DNA from 2 places in the Chitinophaga sp. MM2321 genome. Region 1 is predicted to be linked to the other one. Evidence: riboswitches for the same ligand, from Rfam matches in the RefSeq annotation. Region 1 holds a riboswitch; the other holds the start of a gene.
What was found. A riboswitch is a leader RNA that binds a small molecule or an ion and turns the genes downstream of it on or off. The one in region 1 is predicted to bind thiamine pyrophosphate.
Positions count from the first base shown of each region.

Region 2: another riboswitch for thiamine pyrophosphate. It lies ahead of thiS (sulfur carrier protein ThiS); the one in region 1 lies ahead of ABQ275_RS03215 (TonB-dependent receptor).

Region 1 is NZ_OZ035533.1:861,590-869,111, forward strand. It holds gene argB (acetylglutamate kinase) at 1-328, shown strand, start outside; gene ABQ275_RS03200 (M20 family metallo-hydrolase) at 332-1,396, shown strand; gene ABQ275_RS03205 (GNAT family protein) at 1,398-1,979, shown strand; gene argH (argininosuccinate lyase) at 2,028-3,362, shown strand; gene ABQ275_RS03215 (TonB-dependent receptor) at 3,437-5,812, opposite strand; TPP riboswitch at 5,824-5,918, opposite strand; gene ssb (single-stranded DNA-binding protein) at 6,063-6,473, shown strand; tRNA gene ABQ275_RS03225 (tRNA-Met) at 6,585-6,656, shown strand; gene era (GTPase Era) at 6,771-7,522, shown strand, end outside.
Region 2 is NZ_OZ035533.1:6,210,148-6,217,669, forward strand. It holds gene ABQ275_RS24440 (thiamine phosphate synthase) at 1-9, opposite strand, end outside; gene thiC (phosphomethylpyrimidine synthase ThiC) at 6-1,862, opposite strand; gene thiS (sulfur carrier protein ThiS) at 1,948-2,151, opposite strand; TPP riboswitch at 2,206-2,311, opposite strand; gene ABQ275_RS24455 (lipocalin family protein) at 2,354-2,830, shown strand; gene ABQ275_RS24460 (hypothetical protein) at 2,827-3,078, opposite strand; gene ABQ275_RS24465 (sterol desaturase family protein) at 3,122-3,958, opposite strand; gene ABQ275_RS24470 (hypothetical protein) at 3,949-4,074, shown strand; gene dnaN (DNA polymerase III subunit beta) at 4,298-5,416, opposite strand; gene ABQ275_RS24480 (pyridoxal phosphate-dependent aminotransferase) at 5,795-7,054, shown strand; gene ABQ275_RS24485 (TetR/AcrR family transcriptional regulator) at 7,282-7,522, shown strand, end outside.

The DNA.
Region 1 (7,522 bases):
CGGACAAATACTGAACACCAATGCAGACACCATCGCTTCTTCACTGGCGATTGCACTCTCCGCAGACTATAGTGTAAGATTGATCTATTGCTTTGAAAAGAAAGGCGTGTTGCGTGATCCGGCGGATGACGATGCGGTTATTCATCTCATCAACAAAGAAATTTACCAGCAATTGCTGGATGAAAAAATATTAACAGACGGTATCCTGCCTAAGTTGCAGAATGCGTTTGCTGCCATTGATAATGGTGTGAAAGAAGTGCTGATAGGGCATGCGGAAGATGTGCTGACTAATACAACAGATAAAGTGGCAGGCACTTTAATATGCTAACCTATGTGGAACGAAAAATTATATGATGTAGCCGTGGCGCTGTTGAAACAGTTGATAGCCACGCCATCCATCAGCCGCGAAGAAGACGGTACAGCGCAGGTGATCAGCGATTTCCTGGCAGCGATGGATATATCGCATGAACGGCATCTCAATAATATCTGGGCGCTCAACAAGTACTATGACCCCACGAAACGTACTATTCTCCTCAACTCCCATCATGATACCGTAAAGCCAAATCCGCAATATACCCGTGATCCTTTTAGTCCGGATGTAGTGGATGGTAAATTGTACGGACTGGGAAGCAACGATGCAGGCGGTTGCCTGGTAAGTCTTATTGCTACTTTCCTGCATTTTTATCACCGGGAAGATCTTGCCTATAACATTATTCTCACGGCTACCGCAGAAGAAGAGATCAGCGGTCCTAATGGTATAGAAAGTATCCTGGCGCAATTACCGGCCATCGATTTTGCCATAGTGGGAGAGCCTACGCAAACACAGCTGGCGATAGCTGAAAAGGGCCTGATGGTACTGGATTGCACCAGCCACGGCAAAGCAGGCCATGCAGCCAGGGAAGAGGGCGAAAATGCGTTGTACAAGGCATTGCCTGACCTGACCTGGTTTAAAGATTACCGCTTCCCGAAAGTATCGGAAACACTGGGACCGGTGAAGATGAGCGTTACTGTTATCAATACTTCCAATAAAGCACACAACGTAGTGCCGGCAGATTGCAGTTTTGTAGTGGATGTACGCGCTACTGACCAGTATACGCTGGAAGAACTGCTGGAAATTATTACCGCAAATGTAAGCTGCGAAGTGAAGCCCCGTTCCACGCGCATGCGGCCATCGTTTATCCCGATGGATCATCCGTTTGTGGTGGCGGGTATTTCCGTGGGAAAAACTTGTTATGGCTCGCCTACAACGTCCGACCAGGCGCTGATTCCGGCTACCTCTGTAAAAATGGGGCCCGGCGATTCTGCCCGCTCGCACACCGCGGATGAGTATATTTATCTCGAAGAAATCAAAGCAGGTATAGATAGTTATATTAAATTGCTGGAAATGATTCAGTAGTATGAACTTCTTTCCTACCATAGAAAATAAGCGGGTGATACTGAAACCGTTGCAGCCGGAGCACCTGGATGCTTTGCTGCCGGTGGCGCTGGAGCCATCCTTATGGACAGTGGGAGCAACGCATGTGTCCAACCGTAGCGACCTTGAAAAATACATACAGGGGGCAATCGCGGAAAGGGATGTGCAAACGTCTATTCCGTTTGTGATCATCGATAAGCAGGAACAACGTGTAGCAGGGAGCACCCGTTTTTGCGGGCTTGTACTGCCGCATAAACGTACAGAGATTGGTTCCACCTGGATTGACCCTTCCCTTCAGGGCTCCGGTCTGAATAAGGCGATGAAACATGCCATGCTGCAATATGCATTTGAAACGATGGGGTTGAACAGGGTGGAGTTGAAAACAGATGCATTGAACACACAGTCGCGCAATGCGATCCTAAGCATTGGCTGCACACAGGAAGGTATATTACGGCATCACATGATCACCAGCAAAGGACGATTACGCGATTCGGTATATTTCAGCATACTGAAAGAAGAATGGCCCGATGTAAAGCAACGGGTATTTGGTAAATATGATCTTTAATTTCACGGAGGATCGCTATCTGTAGTGCCGTGAAAAAATATTATTACTATGAAGTTGTGGCAAAAAGATAAGGCATCACTGGGTGCTGTAGAAAAATTCACCGTTGGCAAAGACCGTGAAATGGATGCTTTCCTGGCGCCATTTGATGTGCTGGGCTCTATGGCGCATATCACCATGCTGCAAAGTATAGGATTACTGGAAGCGGATGAACTGACCCTATTAAAGCAGGAACTGAAAAATATTTATAAAGAGATACAGGCAGGTGATTTTACACTGGAAGAAGGCGTAGAAGATATTCACTCACAGGTAGAACTATTGCTCACGCGGCGTTTGGGAGAAGTAGGTAAAAAGATCCACAGCGGCCGTTCCCGCAACGACCAGGTTTTGGTAGACCTGAAATTATACCTGCGTCATGAGTTGCAAACAATGGTGGCATCCGTGAAAGTATTGTTTGATCTCTTACAGCAAAAAAGTGAAGCCTACAAAGATCATCTTCTTCCTGGGTATACCCACCTGCAAATAGCCATGCCTTCCTCTTTCGGGCTATGGTTTGGCGCTTATGCAGAGAGCCTCGTAGATGACCTGACGATGTTGCAGGGCGCTTATAAAGTGGTGAATAAAAACCCGCTTGGCTCCGCAGCCGGTTACGGCTCTTCGTTCCCCCTTAACCGTGAGTTAACCACGGAATTGTTAGGATTCGATACACTCAATTATAATGTTGTATACGCGCAGATGGGCCGTGGCAAAACGGAAAAGATCGTGTCCTTTGCATTGGCCGGAATTGCAGCCACCCTCGCTAAAATGGCGATGGATGCCTGTCTTTTTATGAACCAGAACTTCGGCTTCATCAGTTTCCCTGATGAACTGACCACTGGCTCCAGCATCATGCCGCATAAAAAGAACCCGGATGTATGGGAACTGATCCGCTCTCACGGCAATAAACTACAGGCGTTGCCCAATGAAATTGCTATGATGATCACGAACCTGCCTTCCGGCTACCACCGTGATTTGCAGCTGTTGAAAGAAAATTTATTTCCTGCTTTCCAGACATTAAAAGATTGTATCAATATGAGCTGCCTGATGTTGGAAAATATCCGCATCAAGGAAAATATCCTGGCAGATGAAAAATACCAGTACCTGTTCAGCGTAGAAGTTGTGAACAACCTGGTGTTGCAAGGCACGCCTTTCCGGGAAGCCTATAAGCAGGTAGGTATGGATATTGAAAAAGGTACTTTTGCTCCCGGCAAAGAAGTAACACATACGCATGCAGGTAGTATCGGTAATTTATGTACCGCACAAATAGCGAAGCAGATGGATGCGGTGTTGAAAGGCTTTTCTTTTGAAGCCGTGGATAAAGCATTGGAGAAATTATTGAATAGCTAGTAGCGATCTTCTTAAAAATAAAAGGCGGCCACTATAATGGCCGCCTTTTATTTTTATCCCCGTTAATCATCTCCCTAAAAACCAATATTTATCCCCACAAATCCATTAAACCCTGCCATCGGATAGTAATAAGTATCGTAGGCAACGCGGTTTGCTGTCAGATCGTAATAGCTGTAGGTGCTACCGTTCGGCTCATACTTTGTATCGAAAATATTATTCAGCAGCAGTTGTACGCTGAGCTCGCGGAATAACGGTTGCGGTACTACGTAGCTGAAGCGCAGGTTACTTACGAAATAGGGATTCAGACTGGCCTCCTTAGTGGAAGTATTGTCCATATACTGACGGCTTACATATTTACCCAGGAGGTCTGCAGTAAAACCACGGAATGGTCTGGCAGATAACGTATATCCACCTACGAAAGCAGGGGAGTAGGAAATGTTTGCTTTTTTATAGATAACGGTATGCGCCACATCGTCGCTGTCGTAACTGATGGCGTTGTAGTCCAGTACTTTATTCTGGCTCAGCGCAGCATTGGCAGCGATGGAGAAGATATTGCCCAGTTTTACATTGCCACTTACTTCCACCCCCATGCGATAACTTTTGGGAATATTGGTGCGTACATACGCACCCACATCTGTAAGTTCGCCGGTTTGTACCAGCTGATTTTTATAGTTCATGTAATATACGTTGGCCTGTACGTTGGCGATGCTGTTGTTCCATACATAGCCTGCTTCCAGGTCGCGCAAGATTTCCGGTTTGGGCTGCGTCACACCGTAGTTGGATTCAAAGTCAACACGGTTCGGTTCTTTGTGTGCAATGGCAATAGAAGCAAACACCCGGTTAACAGGATTTAAATAATAATAGATGCCTGCTTTTGGATTAAAGAAATTATAGTTTACATGCGGCATATATGTAGGCGCATCTTTGAAGCCATCCATGTTATACGCAATGTTCCTGTATTGCAGGTCAGCAAAGAGACGCAGCGCCGTTGTTATTTTGTATTCTCCTTTCCAGTAAATGTTAAAATCATTTTTTTCAGCGGGGTATCTATAGTATTCAACGTCTTTATCGATGGCGGTATTGGCCCAGATAACCTTGCCGAAATGATCGCCTTCGTAGCGGTTCCAGCCACCGCCAAGATTCCAGTTAAATTTTTCACCGGTACGGTTCAGGGAAAACACGCTGCCATAGAAGTAATTGTCCAGCCATTCCTGGTTCACGAGATCCGTTTTCTTGATCGAGTCGCCATCGATTACTTTTACCGGCAACCCGTAATCCGCTACAGACCTGTTGCCTTTATAGTTTTCATAATAGCCGCGGCCGCGGGTCATATGGAGTGCTACGTTGAAGTTCAGTCCCGCGTTAATTTCCTGGTTGAGAAATAGCTGGTAGTGATCCTGTTGGTAGTTATCCGTTTCATTATCATAAGGTGTGCCCGGCTTATCTGTACCAGCGGAATTATAAGTTCTGTCGGTAGCCAGGAGTGCGGCGGGTACACCGTTCCATGCCTGGTAAGTTTTTTCTTTGCCGGAAAAAATATTGAGACGTACCGCTGTTTTTTTAGAGATGTAAGCAGCAGAAGTATAGAAAGAGCGCAGGTCGGAAGTAGCACGATCGATATAACCGTCTGATGATATTTTCGACAGCCTTGCATCGATGGTGAAGTGATCGTTGATAAGGCCCGAACCAGCTTTTACGGTGTGTTTCCAGCTGTTGAAAGAACCGTAGCTGTTGCTGATTTCGCCGTATGCGTTTTCATTGAACTCGTTGGTGCTAAGGTTCAGCGTAGCACCGAAAGCACCCGCGCCGTTGGTGGAAGTGCCTACACCGCGTTGCAGTTCTATGCTGCTGACAGAAGAGGCAAAATCCGGCATGTTGACAAAGAACGTGCCTTGTGATTCCGCATCATTAATGGGGATACCATTTACGGTCACATTGATACGGGTAATATCGGAGCCGCGAACACGCATGCCGGTGTAGCCGATGCCGGTGCCGGCGTCGGAGTTGGTTACCACGCCTGGTTGCTGGTTGAGCAGCATGGGCAGGTCCTGCCCGAGGTTTTCTTTCTTAATATCTTCTTTCGATAAAGTAGTATTTACAAAAGGAGAATTTTTACCTGCGCGGAGACTGCTGATTTCTACGGGTTTTACAAACAGGCCGGTTTCTTCCAGGCTGATGTCTGCAAACTGCGTCGTATTATTGGCATTGATGGTAATTGTATGTGGTTTGAACCCGAGATAGCTGGCCTGTAAAGTATAGGTGCCTTTTTTAGGCAGATGAATGCTGTAATGGCCTTTATTATCGGTTTGGGTACCGGTTTGATTGATCGCTACGGTTACGCCTTCCAATGGTTTCCCGTTTGCATTGTTGGTGATGGTGCCGGTAACCAGGGATTGTGCATGTAAAGTGCCGGCAACGCCGAGCAGCACTAACAACATTAACTGTTTCATGTAAGTATATCTGTTTTCTGTTTTCTCAATTCCTAACCAGCATTACCTGGTCAAGGTTCCTTGGGTGTGATCTCAGCCTGAAAGTAAGGCACCCCATGTGATTGGTGTTTCGCACAAAAATGTTTTGTGTGAAACATTACCGGGTGTAAAGGTATAATTTATTTTCCGGTAGATGATTTTTTGTTTAATTTCCATTTACGCTTCTCTCAATCATCTTTCATAAATTTTTAACTTTAAATCTTTATTTCAGATGATTAAGCTTCAGTTAATCGGACATCTTGGCCGGGATGTAGTAAAAAAAGAGGTCAATGGTGTAGTCGTTTTCAATTTTCCGGTTGCGGTGAATGAGCGTTTCAAAAATGCGCTTGGCGTATTGCAGGAGCGGACTACCTGGGTCGATTGCTCGTTATGGGATCGGGAAAACCTGGCGCCTTATTTAAATCAGGGTGTGCAGGTATATGTGGAAGGTTCCCCGAAAGTGGAAGCTTATGTAAGCAACGCCACCGGTGCCTTGTCAGGAGCAGTAAGACTACGGGTTTCCCAATTGCAGTTGCTCGGTCGTAAGGATGATGAAAAGCGCAGGACATCCGCTACAGATGTGCCCGCTGTTCCAGAGGCAGAGCCCGTTGAAGAACAGCCGGCAGACGATCTTCCCTTCTAAAAAAACTGGTGCATTCCAATATGAAAGCCAACCTTTTATGGTTGGCTTTTTGCTTTTTTCTTCAAAAAAGTTTTGGCCAGTATCAAAATAATATTATCTTTGCACCCTCATTGCGAGGTAGAGCAGAGGTAGCTCGTCGGGCTCATAACCCGAAGGTCAGTGGTTCGAATCCGCTCCTCGCTACAAAAGGGCGTATCAACGCTGAAAAAAACAAGAAAAGAGCCGAAGAAATTCGGCTTTTTTTATTTCCGTAAGTTTGAGTTGCGAAATGCAACTATATCCAGGTCGTAAAGTATCATGCACAAAGCAGGTTTTGTAAATATCTTCGGTAAGCCCAATGCGGGAAAGAGCACATTGCTAAACGCCATTATGGGCGAAAAGCTGGCTATTATATCCCCAAAAGTGCAAACCACCCGCCATCGTATCACCGGCGTTTTAACGGATCCGGCTTACCAGATCGTATTTTCGGATACGCCAGGTATCATTGATCCGAAATATAAATTGCACGAGAAAATGATGGGGGCGGTAAAGTCTGCACTGGAAGATGCAGATGTGGCCTTGCTGATCATGGATGCAAAAGAATCGCTGGAAGAAAACCTGGAGTTATTTGACTCCCTGAGACTGAAAGTACCTGCTATTCTCATCATCAACAAAATGGACAATATCCTGAAAGAGGAAATGGCTGTTTTGGTAGAACGTGCAAAAGCCTGGGGCAAAGCTACAGCGGTAGTACCGGTATCTGCTATGCAGAAAAAAGGTATCAAAGACCTGCTGACAGAAATAGTAGCTCTGCTGCCTCAAGCCAATGCTTTTTACCCCGATGATACACTAACGGATAAGTCTACACGCTTTTTTGTAGCAGAGATGATCCGTGAAAAGATTTTCGATTTATTTGAAGAAGAGATCCCGTATCATACCACTGTTATTGTAACACAATTCCAGGAGAAAGATACGCTGACAAAGATCACCGCAGAAATCATCGTCACCCGTGAAACCCAGAAGGGGATCATATTAGGAGAAAAAGGGAAATCGATCCGGGAAATAGGTAC
Region 2 (7,522 bases), 1.4 Mb from region 1:
CCAGATCATTTATAGATTTCCCCTCCCTGTTCTGCAAATGATTTTGCTTTCTCTTCCATTCCGGCGGCGAGTGCTGCGCTGGCTTCAAGTCCCTGTTGTTCGGCAAACTCCCTAACTTCCTGCGTGATTTTCATGGAGCAGAAATTAGGTCCGCACATGGAGCAGAAATGCGCCACTTTAGCGCCTTCGGCGGGGAGTGTTTCATCGTGGTAAGAACGAGCCGTTTCCGGATCGAGGGAGAGGTTGAATTGGTCTTCCCACCGGAATTCGAAGCGGGCTTTGCTCAGTGCATTATCGCGGTGTTGTGCGCCGGGATGGCCTTTTGCCAGGTCGGCAGCGTGTGCGGCTATTTTGTAAGTGATCACACCCTGGCGTACATCTTCTTTATCCGGCAGGCCCAGGTGTTCTTTAGGCGTTACATAGCACAGCATCGCGGTGCCAAACCAGCCGATCATGGCTGCGCCTATGCCGGAAGTGATGTGGTCGTATCCGGGAGCTATATCAGTAGTTAAGGGTCCCAGGGTATAGAACGGCGCTTCGTGGCAGTGTTCCAGCTGCTTGTCCATATTTTCTTTGATCAGGTGCATAGGTACATGGCCGGGCCCTTCTATCATTACCTGTATATGGTGTTTCCAGGCTATTTTGGTGAGTTCTCCCAGTGTTTCCAGTTCGGCAAACTGTGCAGCATCATTGGCATCAGCGATACAACCGGGACGCAGACCATCGCCGAGCGAGAAGGAAACATCATAGGTTTTCATGATTTCACAGATTTCTTCAAAATGCGTGTACAGGAAATTTTCTTTATGATGTGCAAGACACCATTTGGCCAGGATGGAACCGCCGCGGGAAACGATACCCGTTACACGTTTAGCCGTTAACGGTATATACCTGAGCAGTACGCCGGCGTGAATGGTGAAATAGTCCACGCCTTGTTCTGCCTGTTCTATCAGGGTGTCGCGGAATATTTCCCAGGTGAGGGCTTCTGCTTTACCATTTACTTTTTCCAGTGCCTGGTAAATGGGTACGGTGCCAATGGGTACGGGTGAATTACGGATAATCCATTCTCTTGTTTCGTGGATGTTGTTGCCGGTGCTGAGATCCATGATGGTATCGGCGCCCCAGCGGCAGGACCACACCGCTTTTTCCACTTCTTCTTCAATGCTGGATGTAACAGCCGAGTTGCCGATGTTGGCATTAATCTTCACCAGGAAATTGCGGCCGATGATCATCGGTTCACTTTCGGGGTGATTGATATTGGCGGGTATGATGGCTCTGCCGGCGGCAATTTCCTGCCGAACAAATTCGGGTGTAATAAATTTCACCGGGGTATTGGCGCCAAAGCTATTGCCTTTGTGCTGGTGCCACAATGCATTGTTCTCTTGAAAAAGGGTATCTGCATGCTGGTTTTCACGGATGGCGATGTACTCCATTTCGGGGGTAATGATCCCCTGTTGTGCGTAGTACAGTTGCGTTACATTTTGTCCGGCTTTTGCGCGCAATGGTTTGTTTGTAATGCTCATGAGGGGCATTTTGCCGCCCTGTTGCAGGAGTTGCCGGATATATGCACTGGAGTATCGGGGCAGTTGTTCTACATCTCCCCTGCCGGTGATCCATTCCTGGCGGAGCCTGGGAATACCTTTCGTGACATCGATGTCGATAGCGGGATCTGTGTAAGGGCCGCTCGTATCATAAATGATGACGGGATCGTTGGGAGTGGCTATACCATTTCTTCCGTGCATGCGTGTATCCGTTAGCGTTATTTTACGCATGGCTACTTTAACAGGATGGATGCTGCCATCTACATAAATTTTTTCTGACGCGGGGAATGGTGTGCGGCTGATGGCCGCCTGCTGCTGCTGCATGTTGACTGAGTTTTAGAGACAGGAAGATTGGTTCCGTAAAAATTAATTACGGAAACGTGTATACGAAAATAAACGGACAGGCATTTTACCCGCCTTGTGTGGCGCGTATAATGGTAATACTGTCGGCCGCGGATAGCGGTCGGTGGTCCCAGGATGTTTTTGGTATTACCTGGTTGTTGACGGCCACTGCAATGCCTTTCTGAGCAGGGAGCTGAATAAACTGTAAGAGTGCAGCAATGGTTATTCCGTGCTGCACCGCATAAAGTTTATTGTTTACAAGCACTTCCATGAGTGTTGGAATTTAAGTGAAACAATAAACTTTAAGGATGTGTGGAAAGATGAAGAAAGTTCAGTTACTTTTTCCTACGGCAGTATGAACTGCTTCAGGTACTGAGGGTATCATCTCAGTTTATCCTTTTGTAAAAGGATAAACACCCCTAAAGTGAAGCGTAAAAGTAATGGAAATGATTTGTAATTCGTAATTTTAATCTATGATCAGGAAAAGAAACCTCTTTCCGTTATTACTATTATTTGTTTTCGGGTGTAATCCGAAAAGTGGGGAACCGCAGGAAGATATTGTACACGACAGCAGTCTGGTGGGTATTACAGACAGCAGCAATGCCGGCATTACTGATAGCATCGCTGCTGTTACTGATACGCTGTATATTGATACAGCTAAGCTCATAGGGAAATGGATACAGCCTGTAGAAGGCCTGGATAAGGAAATGCAAGGTTTTCAATTGCGGAAGACCGGCGTGGCCCGGTCCATTAATATGTATACGCTTGTATATGAAAAATGGCAGCTGACACACGATACTTTATTGTTGTGGAGTCATTCAGAAGGTACAAAAGACTCTTCCGGTATTGTAGACACCACGATTATAAAAGCGTTGTCAGATACTTCGCTAATACTTTTTCCTGTAAAAGCCGCAGAGGGCTATACAGATAAATACAGGCGAAGCTTTTAATTGTAAATCTGCCAGAGTCCTACCAGGCAGGATACAACGGCCATAAAAACGCCAGCTGCAGCCAGTTGCATGTCATCGATATTTTTTCTACCCATGTATAATGAAACAAGGCCGATTACGGTTGCTACCGCGCCGGCGGTTACAGCATAGCTGGGTGTTTTGGTACTGAATGCGAATGCCGCAGCAAGTACACCAATGATGAGTGCCGATATACAGGCAGTTTTTGTTAAGGTTGTTGAGTGTTGCATATAATTCGAATTTTTAGAAACAGGTTAAGGAATAATTGTACTGCTATAGGTTGTGTTGACCACTTAATTTTTCTTTTGTGTTGTAGGTTTGTTCCCAGGGCACTTTCAGCAACGGTCCTACCTCCTGGTAACGGGGCGCCTGGTATTCATCCAGGCCATAACGGATAGCGGTGGTATCACGCACCGTTGTAAAGGTGCCAAACAACCGGTCCCATATAGAAAATATATTCGCATAGTTGGAATCCGTTTCAGGCTGATGATGACTGTGATGCACCTTATGCATATCCGGTGATACAATGATCCAGCTCAGCGTGGTATCCAGCCATTTGGGCAGCCTGATATTAGCATGATTAAACTGCGACATAAAAGCGGATACAGACTGATACAGCATTACTACCCAGAAGGGCACGCCCATGGTGATAATGGCAACAAACAGCGCCACTACCCTGAATATACTTTCCACCGGGTGATGCCGTAACGCGGTAGAAGCATCTACTGCGGTATCGATATGATGTATTTTATGATAATGCCACATCCATGCTGTTTTGTGTTGTACCAGGTGAATAAGATATGCACCGATCAGGTCCAGCATCAGGATAGCCAGTACTGCATGTAACCATAATGGAAGATGCAACTGGTATAACAGCCCGAAATGAGTTTCGCTGGTCCATTGTGCCGCCTTTACAATCAGAAACGCGCAACCGGTGTTTACAAGCACGGTGGAGAGTGTAAAGAACAGATTGGTGCCTGCGTGCCGGTAACGGTTGTTGCGGAAGCGGAATTGCGGCACTACGCCTTCAATGATCCACAAGAGCAACAGTCCGCCAACCAGGATGGCAGTACGATAGTATGACGGGATATTTTCAAAAAATGTTACCATATGCTGGTAAAATATATATCTATGGAAACTGTATCTTCTTCGCCTATGTAAATGGTTCTTCTGACCAGGCCAACAAATTCTTTACGGGTGGATATGGGGGAGTGATGAATGACTGATGATCTGTTTACTGTTTTTACTTGCCTGACTCCGGCCAAAAATTACAACAATTTGGGGAATAAATAGCTCTCTTTTCGGCCATAGGCAAAGAAAAAAGCAACCTCTTTGGGAGAGATTGCTTTACATATGAGTTTTTAGCTTTAAGCATTTAATCTTTTGACAAAATGCATTTTAATATAGCCGTTGACTTTAGTCTTTGAAGTTGAAATACGGTTGTTAATACTAGTTGTTCAGCATTAACGGCATTACCAGCATCAGCAGGTCTTCATTCTCTTCTTTTTCGGAAGGTTTGAGGATACCCGCTTTGGTGGCGGTTGCCAGCTCGATGGAGATTTCATCTCCTTCTGCAGCGTTCAGCATTTCGATGAGAAATTTAGCATTGAAAGCGATCTGCATATCATCGCCGGTGTACTGGCAATTCATGCGTTCATTACCTTCAAAAGAGAAATCCACATCCTGTGCAGAGAGTTGCAGTTCACTGCCGGTGATATTGAGTGCTACCTGGTTAGTGCTTTTATTAGCGAATACACCCACACGTTTTAATGCGTTCTGGAAGTCGCTTTTAACCACTGTAAGGCGGTAAGGATTATCTTTTGGTATTACTACCTTATAGTCAGGGAAACGGGCGTCAATGAGGCGACAAATCATTTGTGCGCCTTCGTGCTGCACAAAGAAATGGTTTTGACTATACGCAATCCTGATTTCAGAATCGTTATCGGGCAGGGCTGATTTCAACAGGTTCAACGGTTTTTTAGGAACGATGAAGCTGTCGGCCTGTGGGCATTTCACATCTGTTCTCACGTATTTCACGAGGCGGTGCGCATCTGTGGCTACAAAAGTGAGACTGTCAGTACCGATTTCGAAGAATACACCTGTCATAGCCGGGCGCAGATCATCGTTGCTGACAGCAAACAGTGTTTTGTTGATGGCAGTAACCAGGCCGGTAGCAGACATGGTGAAAGAGGTGGTGTCATCAGCAGCGGGTTCTTTCGGAAAGTTTTCCGGATTTTCGCCCATTACCTTGTACTTACCGTTGTCAGAAGTGATTTCTACTGCGTAAGAATTCAGGTCAATGTGGAAAGTGAGGGGTTGATCCGGCAGATTTTTGAGAGAGTCCATCAGAATTTTTGCCGGGATACAGATCCTTCCGTTTTCCTTGGCTTCCACCTCCAGCTTCACCCGCATTACGGTTTCAAGATCAGTTGCAACTACGGTCAGCTCGTTTTTATCAATCGAGAAGAGGAAATCTTCCAGTATCGGCAATACTGTATTTGAATTGATAACACCACTGATCTGTTGTAATTGTTTTAATAAAGAAGAGGAAGAAACAATAAATTTCATGTTTATATAAATTTGCTTATCATTCTAAGGTGATAGGTATTCCCGCACCACTTGCCTGCCTGCCACATGATACCTGTAAAAGGTGTAAATGTACTGTAAACAAAGATAGAAAGTTTTGTCATTCCCCCTAATTTCATCACATCTTATACACTAAATATAAGTGGTTTTACACAGGGTTTGACCGGATTTAGATATATGAAAAATATTATTAATGCTGAATAGAAATGATGAAACGACTTGTTTGATTAGATATCTTTTAACAATAAAGGGATAAGTTTGATGGTTATAAAAAGAATAAGCCTGTTTCCTTAAATTATCTTCAAATCAGTTACTTTTGCCGCGCTGAAAAAATATTGTAAACCACAAAATTAGCAGGTTATGAAACTGTCTCATTTAGCCGAAACACTGATAGGGTCCGAAATTATTAAGTTGGCAGCTGAAATAAAGGAGAAGCAGGCCAGGGGAGAAAAGATCTATAACTTCACGATCGGCGATTTTGATCCGAAAGTATTCCCTATCCCGGTTGAATTTGAACAGGAAATCATTACTGCTTATAAAGAACACCTGACGAACTACCCCCCTGCCGATGGTATTGCAGAGCTGAGAGCAGCAGTAAGTGATTTCATTGCCACACGTGAGGGCCTGCACTACGACCCAGCTAAGGAAATTGTAATTTCCTGCGGTGGCCGTCCCATCATTTACGCCACTTTCAGAACCATTGCAGACCGTGGTGAGAAAATTGTTTACGCAACACCATCATGGAATAACAATCACTACACACACTTCCTGGAAGCAGAACATGTGGTGCTGGAAACAACGCCTGAAAATGATTTCATGCCTACAGCAGCAGAACTGAAACCATTGCTGAAAGGCGCTACGCTGTTGGCACTGTGTTCTCCACAAAACCCTACCGGCACGGCTTTCCACAAGCAACAGCTGGAAGAGATCTGTGACCTGGTAATTGCTGAAAACAAAAGCAGGGATGCTAACGAGAAACCACTATACCTGCTGTTTGATCAGATGTACTGGGTACTGACCTTTGGTAAAACGGAGCACTACAACCCGGTTACCTTGCGTCCTGAACTGAAAGAATATACCATTTTCATTGATGGCATGAGTAAAGCGTTTGCTGCTACCGGCGTAAGAGTTGGTTGGGCACTGGGACCTGCACATGTAATCGCTAAAATGAAAGCAATCCTTTCCCACGTAGGCGCCTGGAGCCCGATGGCCGAACAGAAAGCCGCTGCCCGCTACCTGGTACAGAAAGAAAATGTGGACAGGTACCTGCAGCACTTTAAAAGCGAGATTGAAGAAAGACTGGTGAAAATATACCAGGGCTTTGACAGCCTGAAAAAAGCTGGTCATGCTGTAGATGCAATCGCACCGCAGGCGGCCATCTATCTCACCGTAAAGCTTGACCTCACAGGTAAAAAGACTGCTGATGGCACGGTGCTACAGGATCAGGCGGCGGTTACCTCCTATATCCTGAACGAAGCAAAACTGGCATTGGTACCTTTCTATGCATTTGGGGCAGCTAAAAACGCTCCCTGGTACCGCCTCAGCGTAGGTACCTGCGTAAAAGAAGAAATTCCTGCTATGTTTGAAAAGTTGCAGGCGGCACTGGAGCAACTGAAATAAAGATGCTGATATTTTTATAAGATAGCCCCGGAAGATGTTCTTCCGGGGCTATTGTGTTTATATAGTGTTGTGGTAGCCCCCGCTGTATGTATCGCATAAAATCTTCTCATCTTTTTAATCAAATAACCCTGCTTAACTGTTAAATACCTGTTAAATGGTCAACTTTGATTACTAATTCAAAAAATGTTCCTAATTTTGACCTTGAAACTAAAAAAGTCAAAAAGTTAATGCAAACAGAGAATAAAGACGAGATGAGGGAGAAGATCCTGGAGGCGGCTCTGAAGCGTTTTACTCACTATGGCGCTGCAAAAACCACCATGAATGAGATTGCCGATGACCTGCATTGTTCAAAGGCTTCTTTATATTATTACTTCCCGGATAAGAATGCCATGCACCTGGCTGCACTGGAAAAGATCGGGGAAGCGTATTTCCAGGAGATGGAGAAAGAAAGCCGGCATGTAAAATCGG